DNA from 3 places in the Mesorhizobium sp. L48C026A00 genome. Region 2 is predicted to be linked to each of the others. Evidence: predicted binding sites of a transcription regulator. Region 2 holds the regulator's gene; each other region holds the start of a gene.
The links. The regulator PhoB, encoded in region 2, activates phosphate uptake and scavenging genes when phosphate is short. The targets are predictions, from matches to a motif close to TGTCATNNANCTGTCAT.
Positions count from the first base shown of each region.

Region 1: a site for PhoB is predicted at 2,076-2,092, ahead of pstS (phosphate ABC transporter substrate-binding protein PstS). Genes of this name have one in related genera too.
Region 3: a site for PhoB is predicted at 1,442-1,458, ahead of ugpB (sn-glycerol-3-phosphate ABC transporter substrate-binding protein UgpB). Genes of this name have one in related genera too.

Region 1 is NZ_AYWU01000007.1:128,808-132,082, forward strand. It holds gene X738_RS57215 (Na/Pi cotransporter family protein) at 1-785, opposite strand, end outside; gene pstS (phosphate ABC transporter substrate-binding protein PstS) at 873-1,958, opposite strand; gene X738_RS57225 (2OG-Fe(II) oxygenase) at 2,415-3,155, opposite strand.
Region 2 is NZ_AYWU01000002.1:87,603-90,877, forward strand. It holds gene pstB (phosphate ABC transporter ATP-binding protein PstB) at 1-124, shown strand, start outside; gene phoU (phosphate signaling complex protein PhoU) at 160-867, shown strand; gene phoB (phosphate regulon transcriptional regulator PhoB) at 884-1,573, shown strand; gene X738_RS47525 (ROK family protein) at 1,840-3,087, opposite strand.
Region 3 is NZ_AYWU01000002.1:209,289-212,563, forward strand. It holds gene argH (argininosuccinate lyase) at 1-568, opposite strand, end outside; gene tlpA (thiol:disulfide interchange protein TlpA) at 603-1,289, shown strand; gene ugpB (sn-glycerol-3-phosphate ABC transporter substrate-binding protein UgpB) at 1,521-2,831, shown strand; gene ugpA (sn-glycerol-3-phosphate ABC transporter permease UgpA) at 2,916-3,275, shown strand, end outside.

The DNA of each region.
Region 1 (3,275 bases), on a different contig from region 2:
ATGCACACGCCGATGATGTTGAAGGAGATGTGGGCGTAAGCGGTGCGCTTGGCGTTTTTCGAAAGATTGAGCGAAGCCATCCACGAGGTGATCGTGGTGCCGAGATCGGCGCCGAGCGAGAAGGCGACGGCCGTCGTCCAGTCGAGAATGCCGGCGGCGCCAAGGCCCATGACAATGCCGATCGTCGCCGAGGACGAATGGATCATGGCGGTCACGCCGGCGGCGATGAACACGCATTTGAGCAGGTTGAGGTAGGAGTCGGCCGTCAGCGTTTGCAGCAGGGCCATGACTTCGGGCAGGTTGCGCAACGGGCGCAGGCCGCCGGTCATCAGGTTGAGGCCATAGAAGATCAGCGCGAAGCCCATGCCGGCAAGCGCTATGTTCTTGACCTTCTCGCTTTTGGCAAAGCAGTAGATCAGCGAGAACACGCCGGCCAGGATCAGCCCGAGCGGACCGAGCGGCAGGGCGATGAGCCCGTTGCCGAGCGTGGTGCCGATATTGGCGCCCATGATCACGCTGATCGCCGGTCGAAGCGCGATGACGCCGGCATTGACCAGGCCGACGACCATGACGCTCATCGCCGTCGACGACTGGATGACGCCGGTGATCAGCGTTCCCGCCAGCACGCCCTTGATCGGCGTTCCGGCGGCCTTGGCGAGAAAGGCGCGCATCCGGTTGACCGACAGCGCCTGGATGCCGTTGGCCATGAAGTCGAGGCCGAGCATAAAAATGCCCAACCCGCCGATCACCGGCACGAGGATGTCCTTGAAGATATCGATGTCCATGTCACGCAGTCCCCAACAAGCCGCCATCACGGCGCGATATGAATTTCAGTTCAGGCGCTGCGCGAAGCAGCGGCCTGGCTCTTCCGCTCAGTTTCCGACCGGCTCCAGCCTTGCCCAGTATTGCTCGATCCGGGCGACGAGCGCCTTCGGCAGCGGCACGTAGCCGAGCGCGGCGGCGTCATCAGCGCCGTGGGCGAAGGCGAGCCGGAAAAGGTCGTGCACGCGGCGATAGCGATGTTCCGAACGGCCCGAGACCTGAACGACCGCGAACACCGCCGTGCTGATCGGATAGGCGGCATCGCCGTCTCGATCGGTCAGCGAGGCGAAGAAGTCGGTCGTTTGCGCCCAGTCGATGGATGTCGCGGCAGCTTGCACGCCCTGCGGCTCCGGCTTGACGAACTTGCCGGCTCTGTTCTGGATCAGCGCGTAGGCAAGGCTGGCGCGCTGGGCCTGGCCGGATTCGGCATAGGCGATCGCGCCCTTCGTGTCGTGCACGGCTTGGATGAGGTTCTGTGTGCCTTCCGCGTCAGTGCCGAGCGGCCACGAGATCAGTGTATTTGCGCCGTATTTGGCCTTCCATTCATCGCTGACCGCCGACAGATACTGCGTGAAGACAAAGGTCGAGCCGGAGCCATCCTTGCGGTGAACGACGCTGATCCTGAGATCGGGCAGCGTCACATCCGGATTCACCGCCTTGATCGCGGGATCGGACCATGACTGGATCTTGCCCAGATAGATGTCGGCCAGCAGCGGCCCGGTCAGGCGAAGGCTTCCCGGGCCGATGCCGTCGAGATTGACGACGACGGCGATGGCGCCCATCACGATCGGAAACTGCTGTCGGCCGGCCTTCTTGAGTTCGGCGCCATTGATCGGCGCATCCGTCACGGCAAAGTCGATATCCGGCTGATCGAGACGCAGGACGCCGGCGAGCGAGCCGACGATTTCATAGTCCACCTTCCAATCGGGCGAGACATAGTCGCCGCCGTCGGCGCGGGCGTTCTCGTAGGCCGTTGCCCATTTGCCGATGATCGGGGCGGCCAGTGTCGATCCGGCGCCGCGGATAGGCTCGGCCTGTGCAGCGGCCCCGATCATCAAGGCAACAGCCAGCGTGATGGCGCCGCTTAACTTCGCCGATTTGCGCCGTAGTGACGCAAAGCTTGCTGGAAACATCATGGCGATCCCCGACGCGCGAACAAATAGCTAGTTTTCAGTCTTGGCAGATATCAACAGTCATCCGCCCGGCGAACGAACGCCGGCAGAGAAACAACCCGCTCACCGTATGAACCTTGGTTAACGATTGGATGACAAAGATCTTTGCGGGTGAGATTTTTATTTTTCCGCGATTGCCGCGGTTGCCTGAAGAATTGTTCGGCAGCCAATCGCTTCAGCTTTGCGCTGCCCCTCACCTGCCTGCCGGCACCCTCTCCCCGTATAGTGACGGGGAGAGGGGCGCTCTCATCGATGGTTTCGCCAATCACCAGCGTTGCAGAATATCCGCCACGGTGCGACCAGTCCCTTCTCCCCGTCACACGGGGAGAAGTGCCCGGCAGGGCGATGAGGGGCGGCGCCGACTCCGACAACAGATCCCCTTGGCACGAAGTTGCTGGTCGCCTCCACGCAGGGACAGCCCTATTTCGCGTCGTGGAAGATAATGCCGACGGTATGGCGCATGCCGGAGCGAAGCCGGCTGACGCCGTGCCTGAGATTGACGCGGTAGCTGCCTTTGCTGCCCTGCACCGGACGATTGTGGACCGCGAAGGCGACTGCATCGCCCTGGCGCAGCGGCACCACCTCGGCGCGGCTCTGCATGCGCGGACGCTGTTCCGTCAGCACGAACTCGCCGCCGGTGAAGTCCTTGTCCGGTTCCGACAGCAGGATTGCCACCTGCAGCGGGAAGGCAAGCTCGCCGTAGAGATCCTGATGCAGGCAGTTGAAGTCGCCGGGACCATATTGCAGCAGGAGCGGCGTCGGCCGCGTCTGGCCCTGCTCGTGGCATTGCTTGAGGAACGCGGCGTGTTCGTCCGGGTAGCGCTGCGCGACGCCCATGCGTTCGTTCCAGTCGTTGGCGACGGCGGCAAGGCGCGGATAGAGCGCGGTGCGCAAGCCGCCGATCAGCTCGGGCAAGGGATAGCGGAAATAGTGGTACTCGCCCTTGCCGAAGCCGTGCCGCGCCATGTGGACATGGCTGCGGAAATGGCTTTCGTCGGGATACAGCCCGGCGATCTCCCGGCATTCTTCTGGTGTCAGCAGCTTTTCCATCACCGCGCAGCCATAGAAGCTCATCTCCTCGGCCAGTGCCTGCCAGTCATATCCGGCGACGCGCGCTTCCGCCGATCGGACCGCTGCTGCTGGAACCGTGTGCATGGTCATAGCTCTGCTCCTCTGGCTTCATCGGCTTCTGCCATCAGATGGGTGAAGCAGCGCACACAAACCACCCGTTTCCTGCCAACCGGTTTAGGCACAACGCAAGGTTGCCATGGATCAGCTTCA
Region 2 (3,275 bases):
CGTGTCGCAACGCACGGCGATGTTCCATCTCGGCTATCTGGTCGAGGAGGGCGCGACCGACAAGATGTTCACCAACCCCGACGACAAGCGCACCCAGGACTACATCACCGGCCGGTTCGGCTGAGCGGTCCGGCGAATTTCGAACACGAGGACAGCACCATGGGTGAACACACCGTCGCATCTTTCGACGAGGAACTGGAGCACATCGACCGGCTGATCCGCGACATGGACGAGCTCGCCGCCGCAATGGTCGCGGCCTCGATCCGCGCGTTGCTTGCGTCGGACAATGCGATGGCGCAGCGCGTCGTCTCGGACGACGCCATCATGGATGCGAGGCAGCGCGAACTCGATGACAGCGCCATCACGCTGATCGCCAAGCGGCAGCCGATGGCGCAGGATCTGCGCGCCGTGGTTGGCGCAATCCGCATGGCGGGCGATCTCGAGCGCATCGGCGATCTGGCCAAGAACATAGCCAAGCGGGTCAGCGCAGTCGGGCAGAGCGCGACGCCGCGTAATCTGTCGCACGGTATCGACGCGATGGCGGACCTCGTTCTTGTGCAGCTGCGCGGCGTGGTCGAGCACTATGTGTCGCGCGATGCCGGCGCGTTGAAGGAACTGCGCGCCGACGACCAGAAGATCGACGTGAAATACACGGCGGTTTTTCGCGAGCTCCTGACCTACATGATGGAGGATCCGCGCAACATCACCGCCTGCACGCACCTTCTGTTCTGCGCCAAGAATCTCGAGCGTATCGGCGATCACGTCACCAACATCGCCGAAAACGCCTACTTTGTCGTGACCGGGCAGCAATTGCCGGCGGATCGCCCGAAGCTCGACGAAACGACGATGTCGGCGCCGGCGACATGACAGGAGTGACCGGCCGATGATCGCGCCGCGCATCATGGTGGTGGAGGATGAAGAGCCGCTGGGCGTCCTCCTCCGTTACAATCTTGAATCCGAAGGCTATCAGGTCGAGGTGGTGACGCGCGGCGACGAGGCCGAAATCCGGCTGCAGGAAAACGTGCCCGATCTTTTGGTGCTCGACTGGATGGTGCCGGCGGTTTCCGGCATCGAGCTTTGCCGGCGCCTTCGGGTGCGCCCCGAAACCGAGCGGCTGCCGATCATCATGCTGACCGCGCGCGGCGAGGAGAGCGACCGGGTGCGCGGCCTTTCGACCGGGGCCGACGACTATCTGGTCAAGCCGTTCTCGACACCGGAATTCATGGCCAGGGTCAAGGCGCTGCTGCGCCGCGCCAAGCCGGAAGTGCTGTCCAGCGTGCTCAAGGTCGGCGACATCATGCTCGATCGTGAATCGCACCGGGTATATCGCAAGAAGAGCGAGATCCGGCTCGGGCCGACCGAATTCCGGCTGCTCGAATTCATGATGCGCCACCCCGGCCGGGTCTTCTCGCGCAGTCAGTTGCTCGACAATGTCTGGGGCGAGACGATCTACATCGACGAGCGCACGGTGGACGTCCATGTCGGCCGGTTGCGCAAGGCGGTCAACAATGGTCGCATGCCCGATGTCATCCGCACCATCCGCGGCGCGGGCTATGCTATCAGGGAAGACTAGGGGATGTGCTGATATTCAGGTGATGCCGGCCTGCGAACGGCTGATACCTGCGCTTACCTACAGCGCCGCGCGCCCTGTTGGGCACGCAAAGCACGCTGTAGAACTTTGATTTTGCGCACGACCTTTCCGAAATCGACCTCGATTTCGGGGTCATGCGCGGGCTCACGTACCCAAAAGTACGCTCCGCTCCGGTTCTCGGAACCCACCATTCTCGACTCGGCCTGACCTGAATCTCAACACACCCCAAGTCGCGACCCGGGAATCCTTCAAGCCACGTTCTTTCCGACCGAGCCGGCTCGTGCCTGGATGCTCGGCGCGAAAATCTCCTGATCGACGAAGCTTAGCGCCCGCATGGCGCAGCCTTCGCGGATCAGCGGCAGCTCGTTCGGCTCGGTGTCGAAGGAAATCGAACCCGAATGCTGGCCGCCGGCGGTCTGGGCGATAGCCTCGCGCAACGCCGGCTCAATCAGGTCGAAGGCGGCAGCGCTGGCGCCGACCATGGCCACCGGCGCCGGATCGATCAGCGCAAACAGGCTGCCGAGCCCGAAGCCGAGCGCCTCGCCGGCCTTGCGGTAGGCTTCCCGCTCCGGTCCGTCCATCTCGCGCGCCCGGGCCGCCAAGGCCCGCATGTCGGCGTCGCTGACATCGGCGACCGGCTCGGCGTTCTCGCTCAACAGCCTTGCGTTGCGCCAGATGGCGTAGTTGCCGGCATAAGCCTCGATGCAGCCGCGCCGCCCGCAGCGGCAAAGCGCGCCGCCCGGCCGATGGATCATGTGGCCGAATTCGCCGCCTGAGGAGTGGGTGCCGGTGAACAGCTCGCCCTTCAGCACCAGCCCCATACCGATGCCGTGCGAGAGCAGGATGGCGATGAAATCGTCGCGGTAGCGATCCGGGTGGCGCCAGCGCAGCGCCACGGCCATCATGTTGCAGTCGTTCTCCATGATGGCCGGGATGCCGAACTCGCGTTCCAGAATGTCGGCGAAGGCGATGTTCGTCTGCGGCGTGATCGGCGACCACAACATGGCGCGCGCGTGGGAATCGGTGATGCCCTGGATCGCCAGCGCGATGCGGGCGACGCTTTGGACATCGAGGTCGGGATCTTCGAGCCGGCGCCGGACGATGGCGACACATTCGTCGATCAGCGCGTCACGCGACATGGTCAGCGTGTCCAGCCGGCGCTGTTCCTCGGCGACCACTTGTCCGGCATAATCGATGACGGCGACCGACAGGAAATTCAGCGACAACACGACGGCCAACACCGCAGCGGCTTGCGGATTGAGGCTGAGGCCGACCTGCGGCCGGCCGCGTTTCAGCGAAACCGTCTCGCTCGCCTTGCTCTCGGCCAGGATGCCTTCCTGGATCAGGTCGGCAGAGATCGCCGATATGGTCGAATGGCTGAGGCCGGTGGTCGCGGCGATCTCGGTCCGCGACGGCTGGCCTGCCCGGCGCACGGCCGAAATCACCATCGCCCGGTTGCGCCGGCGCAGATCGTCATGACGGATTCCCACCGACATTTTTTGTTTCCTCCTCATTGCCGCGGCCGCTCATGAATCGGAAGCCGTCGGTATGTCGGACAAATACTGGCAGAAGCAGAAGGGGCTGTCATTATTTATTCCGAGCCTCGAAAAAAAGCCCGACAGGACATCAGAATTGGTGTTGACAGTGCTTCGGCGTTGGACCAGTATTTTTTCGAGGCTCGAAA
Region 3 (3,275 bases), 120 kb from region 2:
GAACACGCGACAGGTCGCGCGAGAACATCTCGACATAGGCCATGCAGTGATGGCCGAAGGTTACCGGCTGCGCCGCCTGCATGTGGGTGAAGCCCGGCATCACCGTTGCCGCATGCTCCTCGGCCCGCTCCAGGAACGCCGTGATCAGGCCCTTCAGCGCCTCGGCGACGCGAAAGCACTCGTCCTTGACCCATAGCCTGAGATCGACCGCCACCTGGTCGTTGCGCGAACGGGCGGTATGCAGGCGGCCGGCAGCCGGGCCGATCAGCTCGGCAAGGCGGGCCTCGACATTCATGTGGATGTCTTCCAGCCTGGTCGAGAACTCGAACGTGCCGGCTTCGATCTCTGCCAGGATCGTGTTCAGCCCGTGAGCGATTTTTTCTTGGTCGGCCGCCGAAATAATGCCGGTTTGCGCTAGCATCTCGCTATGGGCGATCGAGCCTCGGATGTCCTGCGCGTAGAGTTTGCGGTCGAACGAGATCGACGCGTTGATCGCTTCCATGATCGCGGCCGGACCCGAGGCAAAACGTCCGCCCCACATCTGGTTGCTGGCCTTCTTGTCGCTCATCGCTATAACCCGTGCTCCGGAGCAGTTTTAAAAAATGGCAGACGGCAATCGATTTTTCCCGGCCCCGCGCCTCATCCTCGCCGCTTTGGTGGCAGGCGTGCTTGCCGGCGCGATCGCGGTATATGTCAGCGAAAGCGGTTCTGGCAACAACGCCCCCGCTCAAGTGGCGGTTGGCGACAGCAAGGACGATGTCGCCTGCGCCGCCAAGGCCGACCGCGCCAAGTCGGTCGCGGCGGCTGCCACCGGCCAGGTTGCAGCACTTTTGCCCGCCGATCCGCCGCAATCGCTGAAGGGCCTTGCCTTCAACAGCCCCGACGGCAAGCCGATGACGCTCGCCGACCATGCCGGCAAGACGGTGCTGCTCAATCTGTGGGCGACATGGTGCGCGCCCTGCCGCGCCGAAATGCCGGCGCTCGACGCGCTGCAGAATGAAATGGGCAGCGACGCCTTCGAGGTCGTCGCGGTCAATGTCGATGCTGGCGACGACGCCAAACCGAAGAAGTTCCTCGAGGAGACCGGCGTCAAGGCGCTCGGCTACTACCGCGATTCGACGATGGCGCTGTTCAACGATCTCAAGACACGCGGCCTGGCGCTCGGCCTGCCGGTCACCATGCTGATCGACGGTGAAGGCTGCCTGATTGCCCACATGAACGGCCCGGCAGAATGGTCGAGCCCGGACGCCAAGCGGCTGGTCGAGACGGCGCTCGGCAAGTCGGACTAATGCATGTCGCGCAAAGTGCGACGCGCTTTTAGGCGCCGGTGATTATTGCCGGTTTGTTCGTAAGCCGGCTTGGCAATTCCTTTCCACCGGCTCCTATTCGGAAGCGTGCGCTACTTTAAGTGGAAATCAAGTTCATCGGCCCGCAACAAAACCGTTGTCCAATTGTCACGGGCGGCACATATTGGCTTTGCGAGAGTGCCCCTTTCGCCAATGACAAACGGGAGATGAAACATGAAGTTCTTCGGCTTCGCGGCCGGTGTCGCCGCCACCTTGACCCTGCTTTCCACCACCTCCGCCTTCGCCGTCACGCAGATCAGCTGGTGGCACGCCATGACCGGCGCCAACGCCGAGGTCGTCGGCAAGATCTCCAAGGATTTCAACGCCAGCCAGAGCGACTATGAACTGGTTCCGGTGTTCAAGGGCACCTATCCGGAGACGCTGAACGCCGGCATCGCCGCCTTCCGCGCTGGCCAGGCGCCCGATATCCTCCAGGTGTTCGACGTCGGCACCGGCGTGATGATGGCGGCCGAGGGTGCGATCAAGCCGGTTGCCGAGGTGATGACCGGTGCCGGTATGACCTTCGACAAGAGCCAGTATCTGCCCGGTATCGTCGGCTATTATTCGAAGCCGGACGGCACCATGCTGTCCTTCCCCTACAACTCCTCCTCGCCGATCCTCTACTACAACAAGGATATCTTCCAGAAGGCCGGCCTCGACGTGAACAATCCACCCAAGACCTGGAATGAGGTGTGGGAAGCCGCCAAGAAGATCAAGACGAGCGGCGCCGCCCCTTGTGGCTATACCTCGACCTGGCTGACCTGGATCCATCTGGAGAATTTCGCGGCGTGGAATGATGTGTCGTGGGCGACCCAGCAGAACGGTCTGGCCGGCGGTGATGTCGAACTCAAGATCAACGCGCCGATTTTCGTCAACCACTTCCAGGCGCTCGCAGACCTCGCCAAGGACGGCACATTCAAATATGGTGGGCGTACCTCCGAAGCCAAGCAGATCTTCCTCGCCGGCGAATGCGGCATCTTCACCGAATCGTCGGGCGGCCTCGGCGACATCGTCAAGTCCGGCATGAACTATGGCATCGGCCAGCTTCCCTACGACAGCGACGCCAAGGGCGCACCGCAGAACACCACGCCGGGCGGCGCCAGCCTGTGGGTGTTCGGCGCCAAGTCGGACGAGCAATACAAGGGCGTTGCGGCATTCTTCGCCTACCTGTCCAAGACCGATGTGCAGGAATATCTGCACCAGAAGTCGGGATACCTGCCGGTGACGCTCGCTGCCTACGAGGCGACCAAGAAATCGGGCTTCTATGACAAGAACCCCGGCCGTGAGACACCCATCCAGCAGATGACGGGCAAGGCGCCGACCGACAACTCGAAGGGCGTGCGCCTGCCGAACCTGCCGCAAGTGCGCGATATCCAGAACGAGGAGTTCGAGAAGATGCTGGCCGGCCAGCAAACCGCTCAGCAGGCGCTCGACAACGCGGTCGCGCGCGGCAACGCCGCAATCAAGGAAGCGCTGGAGAACTGACGAGATTATCTCGGTTGGTGTCGGTTTGAATATCGCCCACGCGAGCTCGCGTGGGCGTCTCCCGAGATAGCGAAGGAAATCAGCCTGTCTCCACGCGTCGTCTTTCCCAACAAGATCCTGCCCTTCCTTCTGGTGGCGCCGCAACTCGCCATAACACTGGTTTTCTTCTACTGGCCGGCCGGTCAGGCGCTTTACCAGTCGATGCTCAGACAGGATCCGTTCGGGCTGAGGACCAGGTTCGTCTGGTTTGCCAATTTCCGCAAGGTGCTGGCCGATCCGGCCTACCTCAATTCGATCAAGGTCACCGTGGTGTTCTCGCTTGCGACCGCGATCGTCGCGATGTGCGTGGCCCTTTTGCTTGCGGTCATGGCCGAGAAGGCGGTGCGCGGCAAAGGCCTCTACCGCACGCTGTTGATATGGCCTTATGCCGTGGCGCCGGCGATT